One region of the Chryseobacterium sp. IT-36CA2 genome, then DNA from elsewhere that is predicted to be linked to it. Evidence: riboswitches for the same ligand, from Rfam matches in the RefSeq annotation. Region 1 holds a riboswitch; each other region holds the start of a gene.

Evidence for each region. Region 1 has a riboswitch for S-adenosylmethionine ahead of ACM6F9_RS12295 (SusC/RagA family TonB-linked outer membrane protein). Riboswitches for the same ligand answer to the same signal wherever they lie in the genome.
Region 2: it holds a riboswitch for S-adenosylmethionine, as region 1 does, so the genes downstream of both, ACM6F9_RS20855 (TonB-dependent receptor plug domain-containing protein) here and ACM6F9_RS12295 (SusC/RagA family TonB-linked outer membrane protein) in region 1, are expected to answer to the same signal.
Region 3: it holds a riboswitch for S-adenosylmethionine, as region 1 does, so the genes downstream of both, ACM6F9_RS21195 (TonB-dependent receptor plug domain-containing protein) here and ACM6F9_RS12295 (SusC/RagA family TonB-linked outer membrane protein) in region 1, are expected to answer to the same signal.
Region 4: it holds a riboswitch for S-adenosylmethionine, as region 1 does, so the genes downstream of both, ACM6F9_RS11535 (alpha/beta fold hydrolase) here and ACM6F9_RS12295 (SusC/RagA family TonB-linked outer membrane protein) in region 1, are expected to answer to the same signal.

The regions. Positions count from the first base shown of each region.
Region 1 is NZ_CATKPG010000021.1:171,434-174,597, reverse strand. It holds gene pckA (phosphoenolpyruvate carboxykinase (ATP)) at 1-314, shown strand, start outside; gene ACM6F9_RS12305 (hypothetical protein) at 365-802, opposite strand; gene ACM6F9_RS12300 (type II 3-dehydroquinate dehydratase) at 875-1,282, opposite strand; SAM riboswitch class I at 1,527-1,625, shown strand; gene ACM6F9_RS12295 (SusC/RagA family TonB-linked outer membrane protein) at 1,709-3,164, shown strand, end outside.
Region 2 is NZ_CATKPG010000025.1:104,396-107,559, forward strand. It holds gene ACM6F9_RS20855 (TonB-dependent receptor plug domain-containing protein) at 1-1,940, opposite strand, end outside; SAM-I-IV-variant riboswitch at 2,238-2,335, opposite strand; gene ACM6F9_RS20860 (outer membrane beta-barrel protein) at 2,455-3,164, shown strand, end outside.
Region 3 is NZ_CATKPG010000025.1:179,929-183,092, forward strand. It holds gene ACM6F9_RS21195 (TonB-dependent receptor plug domain-containing protein) at 1-1,401, opposite strand, end outside; SAM riboswitch class I at 1,494-1,599, opposite strand; gene ACM6F9_RS21200 (alpha-amylase family glycosyl hydrolase) at 1,860-3,164, opposite strand, start outside.
Region 4 is NZ_CATKPG010000021.1:13,623-16,786, forward strand. It holds gene ACM6F9_RS11530 (ACT domain-containing protein) at 1-700, opposite strand, end outside; gene ACM6F9_RS11535 (alpha/beta fold hydrolase) at 705-1,643, opposite strand; SAM riboswitch class I at 1,705-1,811, opposite strand; gene ACM6F9_RS11540 (MGH1-like glycoside hydrolase domain-containing protein) at 2,000-3,164, shown strand, end outside.

The DNA.
Region 1 (3,164 bases):
GTTGGAACGGTACAGGAAACAGAATCTCTCTGAAAGATACAAGAGCGATCATCGATGCAATTATTGATGGGTCTATTGATAATGCTCCTAAAACTCAGGTTCCGATTATGAATCTTGAGATTCCTACTGAATTACCAAACGTTTCTACAGGTATTTTAGATCCTAGAGATACGTATGAAAATGCTTCAGATTGGGAAGAAAAAGCAAAAGATCTTGCTTCAAGATATATCAAAAACTTTGAACAGTACTGTGATACTGAAGAAGGTAGAAAATTAATTGCTTCCGGACCTCAATTACAGGAACAAACTATCTAATAGTTAACTAAGCATAAAGAAAAGCCTCATCATTGATGAGGCTTTTTTTATTAATATTTTTTACAGCTTTCAATCAATTCATTTTGTTCATCAAGTTTTAGTACTGTTGATTTGATCGATTCTCCAGTTAGACGTTTTATGATCATAAAATGTTTTGAAAAAAAGTAAGACTCTTCGTCCAATATTTTATCTAAATACTTTGGAGTAGTGAAAGTCATCCAATATTTTGCTTTGTTGGAAAATATAATAGTTACTTCTATGGTATCAGATTCAATATTTTCTATTTTGTCATCTATGTTAATAGAAATTATTTCTGGTTGATTGTTTAAACTGAAATAAAATTTTGAATACCATCTCAGTCTTCCTTCGTCATTCTTAACCCTTACATTATCAGCGTTAATTTCTTCGATAATGTATGATTTTCTTTTTGTTAATTGCCTGGAATATGTCCCAATGCATTTGCAGTAAATCTTATCTTCTATCTTCATAAATCATTTCTAATTACTCATATGCATCTGTGAAAATCTGTGAGATCCGTGGGAAGGATATAAACTATAAAATTATTTCAAACTTAATATAGCCAATCTATACCCATCCATTCCAAAGCCTGATAAAACCGCATCCGTATTAGCAGCTGTTACAGATTTCTGTCGGAATTCCTCTCTTTTATAGATATTGCTGATGTGAACTTCTACTTTTGGTTTACGAATATTTTTTAGACAATCCGCAATTGCGTAGGAATAATGGGTGAAAGCTCCCGGATTAATCACTACTGCATCAAAATCATCCTCCTGAAGTCTGTTGATAAGTTCGCCTTCAATATTAGACTGATAATATTTTAATTCATGAGCCTGAAACTCAGATTTTAAATTTTCCAAATAGCTTTCCATGGAAACAGTTCCATAGATTTCCGGTTCTCTGGTACCTAATAGGTTAAGGTTAGGGCCGTTGATGATTAAAACTTTCATACTATAAAATTAAAAACTTTTTTTAATTAACAGCCAAAAAATTCTCCATTGATTGGCTGTTATTCAATTGAATTATTAATAATGATATTTATCATGTATGTGAAAGTGATAACGATCGTAACTCTTTGTAGTAAGGGATTTTATTAAAAAATTACGTTAATTTTTGAAAAATTATCATGAAAAATAAATAAGTCTACTTGTTTTGTAGACTAAAAGTTTTTAGCTTTGCAACCATATTTCGATCGGCTTATAAAGAAAGATGGAGGGAACTGACCCTATGAAATCTTGACAACCTACCCGTGGGGCAAGGTGTTACATTCAGCCTTTTAAGGAAAAATAAGGATTTGGTTTATCGTATTTATCGATGCCCTTTGCTGACTTTTCTGCAAAGGGCTAAATTTTAATATATGATAAATAAAATTGATTATGATTAATATAAATTTATTCAATTCTAAGGTTTGGATGCCTCCGGTTGCTGCATTTTTTCTGGGAGTAACCAGTCTCAATGCGCAGAATTCCAAGCCTAAAAAAGATAGCCTTAATGAAAAGGAGATTGATGAAGTGGTAGTGGTAGCCTACGGAAAAGCTAAAAGAAACAGCTATACAGGTTCTGTAGCCACTATTTCCAGTGATAAAATTAATAACAGACCCGTAACCAATATCACCAAAGCATTAGAAGGTCAGGTTGCCGGAATTCAGACAACAAGTGCATCTGGACAGCCGGGAGCTGTTTCTACCATTCGAATCAGAGGGATTGGCTCTATCAGTGCTTCAAGTGATCCTTTGTACGTAGTAGACGGAATTCCTTTTGACGGGAATCTGAACTCTATCAGCCCAAGCGATATTGAATCCATCAGTGTTCTGAAAGATGCTACAGCAAGTGCTTTGTATGGTTCAAGAGGAGCTAACGGGATTATCATCATCACCACAAAATCAGGTAAAAAAGGAGAGGCAAAAGTCAATTTTAATATCAGTCAGGGATTTTCCGGAAGAGCGGTGAAAGACTATGAACAGGTTAATACAGATCAATATTTCCAATTGTACTGGGAAGCATTGAGAAACGGATATCAATCTGGGAAAGTGAATGCTCAGCAAGCTGCTCAGATGGCAACGGGCAACCTTGTTTCTTCATTGGGTATCAATCCATATGGAACAGCTTATCCAAAACCGGTAGGAACGGATGGAAAGCTGTTACCGGGAGCTTCACCGCTTTGGAATGATGACTGGAGAGATATTTTGCAAAGAGTAGCTTCAAGAAATCAGGTAGACCTTGATATCAGCGGAGGAAGTGAGAAGAGCAATTATTTCTTTTCCCTAGGTTATCTTGATGATAAAGGAATGGCCATTGAATCAGGATATAAAAGATATAATACCAGATTGAAGATCAATTCGGAAGTGAAAAAATGGTTGAATGTTGGAGTGAACTTAAATTATACGAACAGTATTCAACAGGCACCTACTTCTTCAGATAACACTTCTAGTAATATCATCAATGCCGCAAGGTTTATTCCTTCATTCTATCCTTATTATGAAAGAAATGCGGACGGAAGTTATATTTTAGGATCTGATGGAAACCCGGTTTATGATTTCGGAAAATACAGACCTACAAGTGCACTTCAGAATCAAAATGCTGCTGCAACACTGTCATTAGATAAAAACGAAAATAAAGAAGACAATTTCTCTGGAAAAGGATTCATGGAGCTTACGTTCCTGCCGGAACTGAAATTCAAGACAAGTTTCTCTGTTGATTTGGTGAATTACAACGGACATTATTATTCAAACCCATTGCTGGGACAAGGAGCTGAAATAGGAGGTTCGGTAACAAAAAGCAATAGCAGGACACTTTCTTATACTACGAGTAATATTCTGACTTATGATAAAA
Region 2 (3,164 bases), on a different contig from region 1:
ATACCCAATGCCTGTGCTGCTTCAGAATTATTCCTGAAAGTTCCCACCTGTGTTGTTTTCCCCTGCTGAATAAGTGTAGAAGTAGAACTATAATAGATCTGAGCCAATGAAGGCGCTCTAAATCCAGTGGAAACAGCTCCTCTCCAGTTCAGATTGGGAGCCAGCTTTACATTGGTTGCCACTTTATAATTGAATGTAGAACCGAAGTCTGAATAATTTTCATATCGTAAGGCTCCTTCCAACAGCCATCCATCGGTCACTTCAAGCTCTGCATCGGCATAAGCTGCAATACTGTTTCTGTTTCCTGATACTGCATTTTCCGGACTAAATCCTGGGAAAACCTGTGCTCCGGCTGGTCTTATATTTTCGAAGAAATCGGTTACCTTTTCATTTTCAGGGGTTTTGGCGGTTACCACACGCCCATAAATATCGTAAGAAGCATAAGAATTTTCTTTTCCTGCATTTACTTTATAATTTTCGTGTCGGTATTCGGCACCGAAAGCAATGTTCAATCCTTTAAGGACATCATATTTTTTGGAAAAATCCAGATTGACTGTATTTTGTGAAAACTCAGATCCTCCCGCATCAAAAGTTCTTGGAGAGCTGTCTGTAAGCGATGCATTAAAGGTATTTACCACTCCAAAACCAAAGGTATTTTTCCCGAAAGTATTACTGAAATCTACATTCCAGCCATTCCATTTTCCTTTAATCCCGGCAGCAAGTGAATAATCATTTACGGCTGCTTCAATCTGAGGAAGGTATCCGTTTGGCGTTACCACATTGATGTTTCTTTCCGTATTTGGGAGCCTGTAAAAACCTCCGGCATTTCCAAGACGATAGCTATAACCACCAAATGAATAAACCTTCCAGTCTTCATTCACAGGAATTTCGGAATTAAAGAAAAGCTGCCCCGATTGTAACTTAGACTGTCCGGCTCTCAGGCTGAAATCTTTTCTCTCCAATCCTCTGTAGCTAAGTTCCTGGGAAGTAAAATCTTTACCTAATATTTTTTGAAGGTCAGAAATACTATTTGCCCCTGAGATCTGAGACTGAAAATCAGTTCCAAAATAACCAACCTTAGTCGCATACTGTTTTACCGTATTGATAATCTGCTGGGTGTTGGACGTATTGGTAATGTTTTTATACAAACCATCAATATTAACTCCGTCCTGCAGTGCTCTGTAATTAATAGCATTATAAGCATTGAAAATATCTCCTTCTCTTACTCCCGCCCTGGAATAAGGATCACGATATTGAGCAGAACCCGTAACGTTAATAAATCCGGATTTTCCAATTTTTGCTCCATAATTAAGATCTACAGAAATGGTTTGTCCATCTACTCCTCCTGAGAAATTATTGGCAACAGGAGAAGCATACCCTCCTAGAAATACCTGTCCGGAAAGTCCTAATCTTTTCTTCAGTCCCAGATTAACGACTCCTGCAATGGCATCAGAGCCATATTGAGCAGAAGCACCATCTCTTAAAACTTCAATTTTCTCTAAAGCAAAAGCGGGAATAGCATTAAGATCAGTTCCCACAGAGCCTCTTCCCGGTGTAAGGGTAACATTAATTAATGAAGACTGATATCGTCTTTTTCCATTAAGCAAAACCAAAACCTGATCTGGTCCTAATCCTCTTAATAGAGCAGGATCTACAAAGTCAGTTCCATCGTTCACCGTGTGTGATGTGGATGAAAATGATGGGACTATATAATTCAAAGCCTGGCTGATATTGTTCGTCGGGCTTTGTTTTAAAATTTTTGATATGTTAATGATATCGACCGGAACAGGGGTTTCCGTCAATGATCTTCCGGAACCTCTTGATCCAAGGATCACTACATCCTCTATTTTTTTTGATTGTAAAGTGTCCGTTTGTGCGTAATAAAATGTAGAGATAAGTGCGAAAGAAGGAACAAATATTTTTGTTTTGAAATTATGCATGTTGATTGTTGTTTACTTTTTGTTGTTAAAAATTGTTTTTTGAGCAATACAAATCCTGTAGCCTTAAATTGTAAGGTTACCATAGATGCTCGAAATGTTTGTATTATTTTTTAGAAATAGAAAGTGCTAGCAGCAACAACACATGCGCATATAGAAATGGCATGAAAACATATTAGAATAATGAAGATTCACTTCATGATCCGAGGAATAAAAAATAACTGATGTAAGGTGATTTCCCTTGTCTTTAAACATTTGGTTCTAACTTTAAAACAAAAATTCAAGATGGGTAATGATAGAATGATAAACATTTTTTCCGGAAGATCCGGCTTATCGATTGCAGCACCTTGCTTGTTTTTGCAGGTTGCTATCCCATCTAGAGATTCTTGATAATTACCCGGCAAAGATATAATTATTTCGGAAATAAAAAAAATTTTAGCTTAATTTTTCGATTTTCACAATTTTAAAGTAACAATTTATCTTTTTCAGCGTCTAACCGGATATCAGTAAAAACATTATGAAAAAAACGATTTTCGCATTATCCTTATTAAGCTCCGTCTTTATTTTCTCTCAGGAAAAAAACAATAAGCCTCAGGAAAAACAAATTGAAGGAGTAGTTATCACAAAAACTAAAAAAGCCGTTGAACAAAAAGCCGACCGTACAATTTTTGACTTTTCCGAACAACCTCAGCTGAATAACGGGAATGTTTTGGAAGGAATTAAAAAGCTGCCAGGACTTGTATCTACCGACATTGCAGGGATGATGTATCAGGGAAAAATGCTTGAAGTATATCTTAATGGAAGACCTCTAAATATCACATCCAATGAATTGAACTCCTTCCTTGAAGGAATGCCTGCCAATTCTGTAGAAAGAATTGAAGTGATCACTCAGCCTGGTGCTGAGTTTCCGGCAACTTCCGGAGGAGCTATCATGAATATCATCACTAATAAAAATGCCAATAAATATTTAACGGCTACGTATTCGGGGAATTATTCTTTCACGAATTATGATAAATTCAGAAACAGAACCACAAACTCTGTTAACTTAAATGCAAGAAATAAATATTTCGGATGGCAGCTGAATGTGGGGCAAAATTATCGTGAAAGTATGCTGAATGGCCAACAGGACGAACTTTTGAGCAGCCATACCGATAGATATGCACGCGGATATTTTGCAAAATCAGGATTGACATTTGATTTAGGACAAGACAGATTATTATTAAACTA
Region 3 (3,164 bases), on a different contig from region 1:
CTTCAGTGCATTGTTAGGAGAAAACCCGATAAAGGATTGAGATCCGCCTGCGCCGAGCACTGTAGATCCTTCAGTGGCCACATTTCCATTGATGTCATATTGGGTATAGGATGCTTCGTCTCCTGCTTTGATCTGGTATTGTTCAAATCTGAATTCTCCCCCGAATGCAATATTGAATTGTTTTATATTTTTTGAAACATCAAGGTTAATGGTATTTTGAAGGAAGCTATGCGCTCCGGCATAAAATCGTGTTGGAGATTTTGCTCCCAGAGAAGCATTATTGGTGTTGCTTACGTTATAATTGAATGTGTTACTTCCGAAAGTATTGCTTAAGTCGAATAACCAGTCATTCAAATTATATTTTGCTCCTACAGCGTAAGAAACATCGTACACCTGTGATCCGAGGGTCGCCTGAAACCCGTTCGGATAAATGGATGAAACTACATTGGATGTTTCGCTCGGAAGTCTTCTGAAGCCAAATCCTTTTCCTTCTTTGATACTGAATCCTCCAAAAGAATAGACTTTAAAATTATCATTAAAAGGATATTCTGCATTGAAAAACAGCTGACCCTGTCTGATTTGGGCATCTCCGATCTGAAAATTAAAATCATCGCGGGTTAATCCTCGTTCTTTAATCTTCTCATCATCAGCCGCTCTTGCAGCAGCAGGATCATCGGCAAATGCATACGCAAAATTATTTCCGAAAATGTCGAGATCATGATTTTGGGTTCTTGTCGTTTTTCCTCTGTGACTTAATTGCAGAGACAGGTTAATATAACTGTCTTTCTTTCCTAATGAAGTTCCGTAATTGGCGCCTGCCTGGTAAGTATCACCATCATTTCTTCCGGTCAATCCATAAGTAAGGCTTGCTGAAGCTCCGGCATTTTTTTTAAGAATAATATTAATCACTCCTGCAATGGCATCAGAACCGTATTGTGCAGCCGCTCCGTCTCTTAACACTTCTATTCTGTCAATCGAAATCACCGGAATGGCACTTAAATCTGTTCCTACAGAGCCATTTCCCACTGTATTCTGATAATTTACCAATGATGTAGAATGTCTTCTTTTTCCGTTAAGCAGCACCAGAACCTGATCGGGTCCCATTCCTCTCAGAGTTACAGGATCAACATGTTCTGTGCCATCCGAAGCAGACTGTCTCACTGCATTAAATGATGGAATCACATAGTTCAGGAGATCCTGAGCAGTCATTTGCGGAGAACTTCTCTGGATTTTATCGATATTAATTACATCTACAGGAACGGGTGTCTCCAGCTTTGTTCTTTTGACATTACGGTTTCCGACAATGATAATATCTTCGATTTGTTTTCCTTTTTCCTCACTCTCCTGAGCTGCGACCAGAATTGCTCCAAGCAATAATACAGCTGTGCTTAATTTTTTCATTTTGTTCTTGACAATTAATAATACAGGCCCGACGGATCTTTCCGCAGATACACAAGACTTCAAGAAATGGAATTCATATAGAATATTGACTTCACTTATCTCCCCCTAAGGGTTGGAATTAGCACCTTTACACTTCTGAAACCGTGTAGGTTGCTAAGGTTTCACGGGGCCAAATCCCTCCACCTTTCTTGATAAATCTACTGCAAAAGTAGACTATTTTTTTAAATGTACAAAAAAGGCAAATCTGCAATACTGCAAATTTGCCTTTTATTATTTTATAGAAATTGTTTACACTTTTATTTTTGAACCATTAAGATTTAATAAGAGTTTAAGAGTATTAAGATAAGCCTCGCTTTAAACTTAAAAATCAGAATGATTCAGCTTAACTCTACTTTATTTATTAAATCCTTCTTAATGGTTTTTAAGATATTCAATATTTTTTATAAGTCTAAACGCTTTTATTTAATGATCATCTTTTGAATCGCAATTCCTGTATCCGATTTAAGCTGTACAAGGTAAGTTCCTGCGGGATAACTGATTTTCGCGTCATAGGTACCATTTTCTCTATCAAGTTTGAATGAATCAAGTTTTTTACCGGTCATATCAAAAATTAAAATTTCTCCATTTTTTGCTTTGCTGAAAACGAATTTAGCAACTCTGTTTTTTACAGGATTATCTGCAATCTGAAGGGATAATTTGTTGGCAGCATTGGTATCTGCTGTTGACAAAGTACCTGCATAATTTCCAAAGATTCTGAATTCGCCTGGCTGTAAAGTAATTGGAGCCGTTGTGGAGACTACATTCGAGATACTGTCATCCATCAGATTCTGCCACTGGCCTGTGTATGGGAAATAAGGGACTACATTCTGCACAGAAGTAGTGTAATTCGCTAATACTACGATGTTCTTTGTTCCTGTTGTAATAGTTGTATCATACACATAAATTCTTGTGATCAGACCATTAGGATCATTCGTAAGGTTATTGGATTCTATACTGTACGTTTTAGATTTAAAAACCGGATGACTGTTTCTGATATTGATGATTTTAGCCCAGGTATCATACACCGCTTTTCTGTTTGCATTCGTATCATATCCTAAGGTAAATGCAATAGGTTTCTCATCTGTTCTACAGCCGCTGTCGATAGTACCATTTGCACATCTGTTGATGCTGAATTCATATCCTAATTCGCCAAACTGCCAGATCATTTTCGGACCTGGAATCGTGAAGAAGGTTGCACCGAAAGTTTTCATTCTTTCAAGAGCGGTATTCAGATCTTTCACATTATAACTTCCGTTGGTAGCTCCGTATGCAAGATTTTTAAACATCAGTCTTTCTTCATCATGGCTTTCTCCATAGCCTACAGCACTCATATTGGTAAAGCCGTGGAGACTGTGGTTCATACGGTCATAATTGCTGTTTTCCTGATATCCCATTGTATTCTGATTGTAAGGATCTGTCTGTTTATTCCAAAGCATAACGCCTTTTCCTTCTGCTATTCTGTAATTCGCCCATTGCTGCTCTTCTGCATCTGTTCCAAGGTGTTCGAAGATCATGTAAGAGTTCGGATCCAGAGCCCATTGTCTGTCTGCGTAGTGTTTCATGATATCTACTCTGTCCTGCTGATAGGCGTTGGTGCACGTTTCATCATTTTCAGAACAGCTTTGAGTGAATCCTTTTGTTAAATCCCAACGGAATCCGTCTATGTGATATTCATTCAGCCATTGTTCAAGACATCTTTCAACGTAATATTGCGTTGAAGGACT
Region 4 (3,164 bases), 160 kb from region 1:
CATTAGAGAAATTAATCAGTTCTTCAACATTCGATGGATGTTCTGCCGTCAAAACCTCATCACTCCAATTGGCATCAAATCCTTTTTTGTTGAAGGCAATTTTCTTTGAGTTGGCTACCGCCACTACTTTCAGGTCTATTTTTTTACGCTTTTTAATTTCTTCTGCAGATTCCAAAACCTGTTGTATCAATGTTTTTCCTACGTTTCCGTGGCCAATGATTGCCAGATGAACCGTCTTTGGTTTTTTGAAAATTTCAGATTCTATGATGTTTCTTGTTTTTTCATCCTGTGAGGAAGTCACTACGATATTTACTCTGTTTTCTCCTGCTACCTGATTCAAAAGCAATGGGAAAACATTGTTTCTTGCCAGTTCGGCAAAGACTTTATTGAAATCTTCTGCTACAAAACCAATCACAGAAACATTATTGATACTATAGATCTGAGAAACTTTTCCAGATTTTCTTTCTTCTTCAAATTCATCAATAAGACAAGCTACTGCTTTTTCTGCATCAATTTCCTGAACCAAAATAGAAATTCCGTTTTCTATGGCTTGTTGTGAAATTACTCCTACACTGATACGCGCTAAGGTAAGCGCTTTAAAAATTCGTCCGTCAATCCCAATTTCTCCCAGAAAATCTTCTCCTTCAAATTTGACAATTGATCTATTTTTTAAGAATTTTATTTCGTTAACCTTTTTCATTACTTTATAAAATATTTTTTATGATATTATTTAATTGTTGATATTCCATTAGGAAGGCATCATGCCCGTGTATAGATTGGATCTCGTGATAAGAAACATCCTTATTTTTCTCTTGTAAGTTTTCAAAACACATTCGGATTTCAGAAGCCGGGAAGAATAAGTCTGTATCTACGGAGATCATGTGCATTCGTGTCTGTATGTTCTCCAGTGCTTCTTCAGCAACGTTTATATTCATCAAGAGATGATTCATCAGTTTGTAACTTTTCAAACTAAATCTTTCGTTTAGTGCATTACCATGATAAACCAGCCAGTCTTCTGATTCCAGGGATTTTTTTTCCTGGTTATATTGGTTTTGAAATCTGTCGTTGAGCGACTGTGGAGTTCTATAACACAACATGGCATGAATTCTTGCTTTCTGTAATGGTTCTTCTTTATCATTCAATAAAAATTTCTGAACCAGACACTGTGCATGAAGCCAGTCGTGTGTTCTGTAATCACAGGCTATAGGAATAAATATTTCTGCAAGATCCGACTGCTTGGCAAGCATTTCCCAGGCAATCCCTCCTCCCAGAGAGCCTCCAATAATGGCATATAAATTTTTGATATGTAAAGCTTCAAGCCCTTTCAGAAATATCGCTGCGATATCTGAAGGAGTGAAGTCTTCATAGTCTTCAATTAAAAAATCGTCATATCCGTTTCCGGGTATATTAAAGCACAGAACGGTATATTTATCGGTATCTACAATCTGATTTTCTCCTACCAACTGTTTCCACCAGCCTTTTTCTCCGGATACATTGGAATTTCCGGTAAGAGCATGGTTGATTAAAATGATAGGGGCTGTAAACAGATCTTTCCCAAAAAGCTGATAGCTTAATGAGATATGGTATTCCTTTTGAGAATAAGTTTGATACGAAAGATTAATATAGTTTAATTCTGTTTTCAATTCTATTAAATTTTAATACAATTGAAAATGCCACAGGAAATGGCTGAAAAAGAACTTCAGTGAGTTATCTGTCCAAAATACTTTGGTAGAACGTAGCACCTTCTTTGCTTGCGCAAAGGGTTGCTAAGGTTTCATAGGGTCTAATCCCTCAACCTTTCTTGATAACATTTTCAATATTTGAATGAACGAATGATGCAAAGGTAGTTCTTTTCTTTTAATTTCAAAAAAAAAATATTTTAATATTCAAAAAAGCCCTTAAACACAAGTGTTTCAAGACTATATTAATAATTATTCAGATGAAAAAAATTGGAATTACTTCTCAAAAAAACTAACTTCGTGGGGAAAAATGATGAGATATGACCGCTGAAAAAGAAAGATTACAAGATACCAAATGGAAAAACTGGGGACCTTATGTAAGCAACCGGCAGTGGGGAAATGTACGCGAAGATTATAGCCCGAACGGGAATGCCTGGAATTTTACCAATCATAATAATGCCGAAAGCTACGCCTACCGCTGGGGTGAAGAAGGCATTGCCGGAATTTCTGATGTAAAGCAGCTTTTATGTTTTGCTTTTTCATTTTGGAACAAGAAAGACAAAATGGTAAAAGAAAGGTTCTTCGGATTGAGTAACCCTCAGGGAAATCATGGGGAAGACATCAAAGAAATTTTTTATTATCTGGATAATACGCCTACTCATAGCTATATGAAAATGGTGTATAAATATCCGATCAATGAATTTCCTTATGATGACCTTGTTGCCGAAAATGGAAAACGCAGTAAAAAGGAACCGGAATATGAAATTTTCGATACCGGAATTTTTGATAATGATGAATATTTTGATATTTTCATAGAGTACTGTAAAGCCGACCACAATGATATTCTGGCCAGAGTAACCATCTGCAACCGAAGTCAGCATGAAGCACCTATTCTGGTAGCGCCTACTGTATGGTTCAGAAACAACTGGAAATGGGGATATAATACCTATAAAGGAGAAATCAATGCTTCTGAGAACGGAAGTATCAATATTGGCCATGATAGTATTTCGATCAAAAAGTTCTATTCCCGAAATACCAATGCACAAAGCGTATTTTGTGATAATGAAACCAATAACGCTAAACTTCATGGAACACCTGCTGCCGAAAACAGCTATTTCAAAGATGGGATCAATCATTTTATTACCCATCAGGCAAATACGATAAATCCCGAAAAGAAAGGGACAAAAGCTTCTTTTCTGATTGACGAAGTTATTGGCGCCGGAGAATCAAAAGTTTTTGAATTCAGACTATGTCCTGATGAGGCGGATGAACCTTTTGAAAAGTTTGATGAAATTTTCAATACCCGACAGGCTGAAGCTGAAGAGTTTTATAAAGACGTTCAGAATGACACTGTCAACGAGGACGAAAGAAATGTTCAGAGACAGGCATTTGCCGGACTTCTCTGGAATAAGCAGTTCTATCACTACAATATTGGAAAATGGCTAAAAGGTGATCCGAACTTTGAAGCCCCGAGAAATTTCAACG